Regions from separate parts of the Paenibacillus sp. FSL H8-0122 genome, predicted to be linked through region 2. Evidence: a T-box and tRNA genes for the amino acid it is inferred to sense, from the RefSeq annotation. Region 2 holds a T-box; the other holds one or more tRNA genes.
The links. A T-box is a leader RNA that pairs with one kind of tRNA and senses whether it is charged. The one in region 2 lies ahead of NSS64_RS12015 (alanine--tRNA ligase), so its partner is inferred to be a tRNA-Ala.

Region 1 (4,431 bases), 4.7 Mb from region 2:
GGGAATCAATTTGTGCAGGGGAGCGGTCAACTATTCATTATTACCTCAAAAAAAGAGGTGCCTAATCTTTGTTTCAAAAAAGACTTGCAAACGTTTGGAACGCGTGATATATTATCTCTTGTGCTTATGAGACATCGACGCTGAATTGAGCGGCGGAAGAAAAATAAGTTGACAACAAACGTAATAAAATGATATGATCTAATTCCTGTGCAAGAGACGTAAGGTTGAAATGCCGGGAGCAAGTTCTTTGAAAACTGAACAAATGGAACGCTTTAATTTTTACAAGATTCATTTATGAATCGTCAGTTTCAAAATGAGCAATCGCTCTTTTCGATAGTTTTCGGAGGGTTATTTCCTTCGGAAAAACCTAATTGGAGAGTTTGATCCTGGCTCAGGACGAACGCTGGCGGCGTGCCTAATACATGCAAGTCGAGCGGAGTCTGAGAGGAAGCTTGCTTCCTTTCAGACTTAGCGGCGGACGGGTGAGTAACACGTAGGCAACCTGCCCTCAAGCCTGGGATAACTACCGGAAACGGTAGCTAATACCGGATAATTTCTTTCTTCTCCTGAGGAGAGAATGAAAGGCGGAGCAATCTGCTGCTTGGGGATGGGCCTGCGGCGCATTAGCTAGTTGGTGGGGTAACGGCCCACCAAGGCGACGATGCGTAGCCGACCTGAGAGGGTGAACGGCCACACTGGGACTGAGACACGGCCCAGACTCCTACGGGAGGCAGCAGTAGGGAATCTTCCGCAATGGGCGCAAGCCTGACGGAGCAACGCCGCGTGAGTGATGAAGGTTTTCGGATCGTAAAGCTCTGTTGCCAGGGAAGAACGTCCGGTAGAGTAACTGCTACCGGAGTGACGGTACCTGAGAAGAAAGCCCCGGCTAACTACGTGCCAGCAGCCGCGGTAATACGTAGGGGGCAAGCGTTGTCCGGAATTATTGGGCGTAAAGCGCGCGCAGGCGGTTATTTAAGTCTGGTGTTTAAACCTTGGGCTCAACCTGAGGTCGCACTGGAAACTGGGTGACTTGAGTACAGAAGAGGAAAGTGGAATTCCACGTGTAGCGGTGAAATGCGTAGATATGTGGAGGAACACCAGTGGCGAAGGCGACTTTCTGGGCTGTAACTGACGCTGAGGCGCGAAAGCGTGGGGAGCAAACAGGATTAGATACCCTGGTAGTCCACGCCGTAAACGATGAGTGCTAGGTGTTAGGGGTTTCGATACCCTTGGTGCCGAAGTTAACACAGTAAGCACTCCGCCTGGGGAGTACGGTCGCAAGACTGAAACTCAAAGGAATTGACGGGGACCCGCACAAGCAGTGGAGTATGTGGTTTAATTCGAAGCAACGCGAAGAACCTTACCAGGTCTTGACATCCAACTAACGAAGCAGAGATGCATCAGGTGCCCTTCGGGGAAAGTTGAGACAGGTGGTGCATGGTTGTCGTCAGCTCGTGTCGTGAGATGTTGGGTTAAGTCCCGCAACGAGCGCAACCCTTGACTTTAGTTGCCAGCAGGTAAAGCTGGGCACTCTAGAGTGACTGCCGGTGACAAACCGGAGGAAGGTGGGGATGACGTCAAATCATCATGCCCCTTATGACCTGGGCTACACACGTACTACAATGGCCGGTACAACGGGAAGCGAAGCCGCGAGGTGGAGCCAATCCCAGCAAAGCCGGTCTCAGTTCGGATTGCAGGCTGCAACTCGCCTGCATGAAGTCGGAATTGCTAGTAATCGCGGATCAGCATGCCGCGGTGAATACGTTCCCGGGTCTTGTACACACCGCCCGTCACACCACGAGAGTTTACAACACCCGAAGTCGGTGGGGTAACCCGCAAGGGAGCCAGCCGCCGAAGGTGGGGTAGATGATTGGGGTGAAGTCGTAACAAGGTAGCCGTATCGGAAGGTGCGGCTGGATCACCTCCTTTCTATGGAGAATCGTCTTCTGCAACGAAGACATTCAAATAAAAGTCTTCAGGAAGCTAACTTCCTGAAGCAGGCTTTACTTCGTAAAGCCTTGAGCGTTTCCATTTGTTCGGTTTTGATGGAATTTGCGGGGCCATAGCTCAGCTGGGAGAGCGCCTGCCTTGCAAGCAGGAGGTCAGCGGTTCGATCCCGCTTGGCTCCACCAACAAACTTCATCTATTTGTTATGTCTGAAATACTCGATACATTGTCTGTTATTCCGAACATCACAGTCGTGATTGTTTCATAATAACAGCAACTTGATCCTTGAAAACTGGATACCGAAACGAATTTGCGTTTTAGAACATTCCTTTAAGCTGAACTTGTGTAAACAAGTTTTGAATTAATGGCGATGCAACGATGATCTGGATGGAAATACAGGCGTTGAAGAAATTCATTGTCCGATATTTTCCTGACGGAAAAATCGAGGTTAAGCTACTAAGAGCACACGGAGGATGCCTAGGCGCCAGGAGCCGACGAAGGACGTGGCGAACAACGAAACTGCCTCGGGGAGCTGTAAGCAAGCTTTGATCCGGGGGTGTCCGAATGGGGAAACCCAGCTGTGGTAATTCGCAGTTACTCGTATCTGAATACATAGGATACGCAGAGGCAGACCAGGGGAACTGAAACATCTAAGTACCCTGAGGAAGAGAAAACAATAGTGATTCCGTCAGTAGCGGCGAGCGAACGCGGAACAGCCTAAACCAAGGGGCTTGCCTCTTGGGGTTGTGGGACGTCTCACATGGAGTTACAAAGGAATAGGGTAGGTGAAGAGGTCTGGAAAGGCCCGCGATAGAGGTAAAAGCCCTGTAGCCCAAACTGTGTTCTCTCCGAGACGGATCCCGAGTAGTGCGGGGCACGTGAAACCCCGTATGAATCCAGCAGGACCATCTGCTAAGGCTAAATACTACCTGGCGACCGATAGTGAAACAGTACCGTGAGGGAAAGGTGAAAAGCACCCCGGAAGGGGAGTGAAATAGAACCTGAAACCGTGTGCTTACAAAAAGTCAGAGCCCTCTTTATGGGTGATGGCGTGCCTTTTGTAGAATGAACCGGCGAGTTACGTTTAACATGCAAGGTTAAGGTGAGAAGCCGGAGCCGCAGCGAAAGCGAGTCTGAATAGGGCGATTAAGTATGTGGACGTAGACCCGAAACCGTGTGATCTACCCCTGTCCAGGGTGAAGGTGCGGTAACACGCACTGGAGGCCCGAACCCACGCATGTTGAAAAATGCGGGGATGAGGTGGGGGTAGCGGAGAAATTCCAATCGAACTCGGAGATAGCTGGTTCTCCCCGAAATAGCTTTAGGGCTAGCCTCGGTGAATGGAGTGGTGGAGGTAGAGCACTGATTGGGTGCGGGGCCCGCAAGGGTTACCAAGCTCAGTCAAACTCCGAATGCCATTTACTTCTTGCCGGGAGTCAGACAGTGAGTGCTAAGATCCATTGTCAAAAGGGAAACAGCCCAGACCATCAGCTAAGGTCCCCAAGTGTGTGTTAAGTGGGAAAGGATGTGGAGTTGCACAGACAACCAGGATGTTGGCTTAGAAGCAGCCACCATTGAAAGAGTGCGTAATAGCTCACTGGTCGAGTGACTCTGCGCCGAAAATGTAACGGGGCTAAACACACCACCGAAGCTATGGCTAGGATCGACTTCACTGCGCCTTTGAGGCGTGTTTATCCGGATTGACATTGATGCCGTGAATCATCCGCAGGGATGAAAGGCTAAATGCTTTCAGGGGATAAACACAAGGCTTCGAAGCTGGAGTGAAGTCGATCCTGGGGTAGGGGAGCGTTGTATATACGTTGAAGGTGTACCGTAAGGAGCGCTGGAGAGTATACAAGTGAGAATGCCGGTATGAGTAACGAAAAGATCAGTGAGAATCTGATCCGCCGAAAGCCCAAGGTTTCCTGAGGAAGGCTCGTCCGCTCAGGGTAAGTCGGGACCTAAGGCGAGGCCGACAGGCGTAGTCGAAGGACAACAGTTTGAAATTACTGTACCACCGTAATCCGCTATGAGCGATGGGGTGACGCAGGAGGGTAGTGACGCGGACTGATGGATGTCCGTCTAAGCAGTGAGGCTGGTGTGTAGGCAAATCCGCACATCGTAAGGCTGGGCTGTGATGGGGAGCGAAAATTATAGTAGCGAAGGTCATGATCTCACACTGCCAAGAAAAGCCTCTAGTCAGGAGAAGGTGCCCGTACCGCAAACCGACACAGGTAGGCGAGAAGAGAATTCTAAGGCGCGCGGAAGAACTCTCGTTAAGGAACTCGGCAAAATGACCCCGTAACTTCGGGAGAAGGGGTGCCTCGGTAGGGTGAATAGCCCGAGGGGGCCGCAGTGAAAAGGCCCAAGCGACTGTTTAGCAAAAACACAGGTCTGTGCGAAGCCGCAAGGCGAAGTATACGGGCTGACGCCTGCCCGGTGCTGGAAGGTTAAGGGGAGCGGTTAGGAGCAATCCGAAGCTGT
Region 2 (4,431 bases):
TACACCTTAACGATATCCGGATACTTATCCCAAAAGTTCCCTTCCACATTACTTTCTTTCGCTTGAAGCTTAGGCAGCTCTGAAATAGAGGTAACTGCTTTGGATGAAATAGCATCATTCACATACTTCTCCACCTCAGCTATTTGCTCTGGCGTAAGTTTCTCATCATGGTTGAAGTCAAACCGTAACCGTTCGGAAGTAATATTACTTCCTTGCTGGTGAACATGATCCCCTAGAACTTCCCTTAACCCCGCAAGTAGCAAATGAGATACCGTGTGCAGCGCGGTTGTTTCTGCTGAGTGTTCAGCTAAGCCACCTTTAAATTTACCCGCAGAAGCAGTTCTGCTCTTTTCAGCATGTTTTTTTGCCGCCTCTATATAAGACGCCTTGTCCTCCATGCTATATCCACTTTCCATAAGAAACTCTTCCGTCAACTCCAAGGGAAACCCATAGGTTTCGTAAAAATAAAAGGCATCTGCACCTGTAACTTTACCCTTATACTTAAGATGTTTTTGGATTTCAACTTCTCCTTGCTGTAACGTTCTATAGAAAAGATTTTCTTCCTTATTTACGATTTCGATAACTTTCTTTTTATTGCCGAACAAATCTTCATAAGCTCTTGCTTCATCGATATAAACTTCAGACAACAGACCCACAAAGCTTCCTTGTATCCCTATTTTTTTACCTGCACGAATCGCCCTTCTTAATAGCCTTCTTGTTATATATCCTGCATCACTATTAGCTGGCTCCGCACCGTCATTAATGAGGAAAGTAGCTGCTCTTACATGATCCAGTATGATTCTAAACGACTTTAGATCGTCAGTATAGGATTTACCGCTTATCTCCATCAACTTGTTCTTGGGATTAAGGAAGAAGGCCGTATTATAGATATCCTTATCACCATTGAGAGCTGTTGCAACCCTTTCTAATCCGCCTCCATAATCCAGATTGGGATTTTGCATTTTTACGAATCCTGTGTCTTCTTTGGTGTAACACATAAATACGTTATTCCCAATTTCCAGGAATCTGTCGCTTTCAGAAGCAGGATGATCCAGTGGATCAACGCCCGGTTCAAGATCATAGAACATTTCGCTATCAGGTCCACCAGGTTCACCAACAGGCATATGGAGTGGACTTCCGGCCCGGCTCCACCAGTTTTCTTTTTCATCGTATAAGAATATTTTCCCGCCTCTAGATGCCCCATATTGCCAGGGATCCTCTTCAATGATGGGATCTATCCCAACGGATTTGAATTTTGCTGACCAGAGCCCAATGGCTTCCGTATCTTTCGGTATATTCAATTCGTCACTTCCTGCGAAAGCACTGATATACAGCCTGCCCGGATCCATTCCTAATTCGATAATATGCCAATTCCAAATGGCATCGATTTGTGTTTGCTTATAGTTATGCTCATTTGCTTTGAACTCCCACCGGCCTATCATTTCGAAAAATGTCAGATGCGACGTATCTCCCACTTCCTCAATATCCACTGTCCTCAAGCACTTCTGAATATTAGCAATCTCATTGCCGATCGGATGTTTTTCCCCCAATAAATAGGGAACCATCGGCTGCATGCCGCTTCCTGTAAACAACGTCGAGGGATCATTCTCCGGTAACAAGCTTGCTGAGGGCACTTGGCTGGCCCCTATTCCTTTCATAAAATCAATATATGATCGTCTTAATCCATCTGGTGTCATTCTCACCATGCTCAATCCCTCCATCAAATATTATTTATGCTTAATAAAACAAAAAAGCCCTAAGCTGACATGTTTCTTGTCAACTTAGGGCGAACGATTATGTCCGTGTTACCACCTAACTTCAGATTGCTCTGCGCTCTATCAGTACGGGATTTCTCCGATACTGTTTCCTGAATAACGGTGGAACTCCGTTGAAGCCTACTAAGATTGCTCTGTTCGGTTCACAGCTCCGAGACTGCTTCACTATTAGATCAATGAAGATTCGCACCAACCATCTTCTCTCTGTGAGATCCTTAATAGTTACTATTTCTCATCATAGCCTTTTTGTTTTAAGTTACAGCAATGCTAGCACAATTAACTTTCTTCGTCAATTTATGTTGCACAATTATTGCCTACTAATTTTATTGCATTAATTGTGATTCTGATCATAGTTGATATTCAAAAACCTAAATATACTGAAAACACTATAATTACATTTTTATAATTTATATCCATTTTGGGATCTGTGAATAATGATGTAGTTGTAAATTTCACGAAAGGGGTCTTGCCCTCTCCACACTCTCCCTCCGTACATTAAGGTTGTTCGCCGCCTTAGTCCTTGCACCCCAGATCGCAGCTTGAGTAAGTACACAGGCTTGATTTAAAACCTACCAATTTGATCGGAGGAGTATTAATTATGAAAAAGACTGTAGCTTCACTTCTTGCAGGTGTTGTAGCACTTGGGTCCTTTGCTTCGGTGGGCGCTGCCGCTGAAAACAACGAGCGTAATCAGCCTGCCGAGCTCTTCTCAGGCTCTTCCCCCATTTCGATTACGGGCCAAGCCTGGAAAGCTCCAGCAGGCTCCGCTTTTGAGGACAAAGTATGGGGATATCTTGAAAGTGTTAAAGGGAACCTGCATCTTTCGGCTAAGGAGGATATTCGGGCAAAATTTAAAATTACAGAGCAAACCATAAGCAGCAAGACCGGCAGCCAGCATTACCGGTTAAGCCAGTATATCTCGGGAATACCGGTATATGGAGCCGATCAGACCCTGCATATCGACAAAGACGGCAATGTTACCTCCCTGCTGGGAAGTGTAGTTGAAGATGTGTACCAGACCATTCCGCAGCCGCTGATTCAACTCCAAACCATATCCGGAGCAGAGGCCATCCTGGCAGCCAGCCAGGATGCCAGGATGGAGCATGGACCGCTAGGTGAGCCCCAGGTTACTCCTGCAGCGGATTTGTATTATTTTATCGTTGACGGAGAACCTAAATTAGCCTATAAAACGGAAGTGAACGTGCTGGAACCCGAGCCTTTGCGGATACGGTACTTCATTTCTGCGGAGAATGGCAGCGTACTGTTCAAATATAATATCTTGGAGAATCTGACGGGTACGGGCACTGGAGTTTTTGGAGATACCAAGACGTTCGAGACACGCCTCTCAGGCTCAACCTACCAGCTCTATGACAGCACCCGCGGCAAGGGCATTGTGACCTATACCGCCAAGAACAAGACCTCACTTCCGGGGACGCTCTTAACCAGCACTAACAATGTCTGGACAGACAAAGCAGCGGTTGATGCCCACACCTATGCTGAGAGAACCTATGATTATTATCTCCAGCATTTCGGCCGCAACAGCCTGGACAACAACGGACTGCAGATCCGTTCAACCGTTCATTACTATACTTCCTATAACAACGCATTTTGGAATGGTGCACAGATTGTTTTCGGTGATGGGGATGGATCTACCTTTACACTGCTGTCCGGTGATTTGGACGTGGTAGGCCACGAGCTGACGCATGGTGTGACTGAGAAGACCTCCAATCTTGAGTACTACGGGGAACCAGGGGCACTTAATGAGTCCTTCTCCGACATCATCGGCAATTCAATTGAAGGTGCGAACTGGCTGATCGGTGATAAAATATATACTCCGGGCATTGCGGGGGACGCACTGCGCTCACTGGCTAATCCGCCATTGTACGGCCAGCCTGACAAATACAGCGACCGTTACACCGGCACCGCTGACGAAGGCGGCGTGCATACGAACAGCGGCATCAATAACAAAGCTTTCTATCTGGCTGCTCAAGGCGGCACGTTTAACGGTGTAACGGTCACAGGTATTGGCCGTGAGGATGCCGTTCAAATCTATTACAATGCACTTGTATATTACCTTACAACCTCATCCAACTTCTCTGCTGCACGTACAGCTATCATTCAATCGGCCACTGAATTGTTTGGAGCAGGCTCGGCTCAAGTAACCGCTGTAACCAAAGCTTACAATGCGGTGGGCGTCTACTAAAACAGAATTACAGGCCAATGATCCTGAGGATCATTGGCCTGTGTGATGTAAATCAACATCAGCCAATTCTCTTGCTTTTTTGTGGGGAAATCAATCCATTAAGACCTCCTATCTCTTCAGCTTTAATCTGCAAGCTCCAGATTCTCGCCAACCGCTGCCTTCACCTGACGTTTGGTGCGGCGAATGATGAATAGAGAGAAGATAAACAGCAGCAAGGCAAGAATAATAATCGTCAAGGAGATGGGACGCTGCAAGAAGATCGCAAAGCTGCCTGAAGACATAGCCATGGATTGAATGAATGATTTCTCGAACATCGGTCCCAGCACGAAGCACAACAGCAACGGGGTCACTGGCCAGCGGTATTTATGTAGAAAGTAACTGATTACTCCGAAAACAAGGGCGGTAAATACATCAAACATGCTGTTGTTAATGGAATATGCGCCAATCAGACTT

Region 1: it encodes a tRNA-Ala, which carries the amino acid that the T-box ahead of NSS64_RS12015 (alanine--tRNA ligase) is inferred to sense. The anticodon was not compared.

What each region holds. Positions count from the first base shown of each region.
Region 1 is NZ_JBBOTB010000001.1:7,454,152-7,458,582, forward strand. Features, by position in the region: rRNA gene NSS64_RS32005 (16S ribosomal RNA) at 369-1,929, shown strand; tRNA gene NSS64_RS32010 (tRNA-Ala) at 2,057-2,132, shown strand; rRNA gene NSS64_RS32015 (23S ribosomal RNA) at 2,394-4,431, shown strand, end outside.
Region 2 is NZ_JBBOTB010000001.1:2,727,897-2,732,327, forward strand. Features, by position in the region: gene NSS64_RS12015 (alanine--tRNA ligase) at 1-1,706, opposite strand, end outside; T-box leader at 1,780-2,023, opposite strand; gene NSS64_RS12020 (M4 family metallopeptidase) at 2,374-3,978, shown strand; gene NSS64_RS12025 (tripartite tricarboxylate transporter permease) at 4,101-4,431, opposite strand, start outside.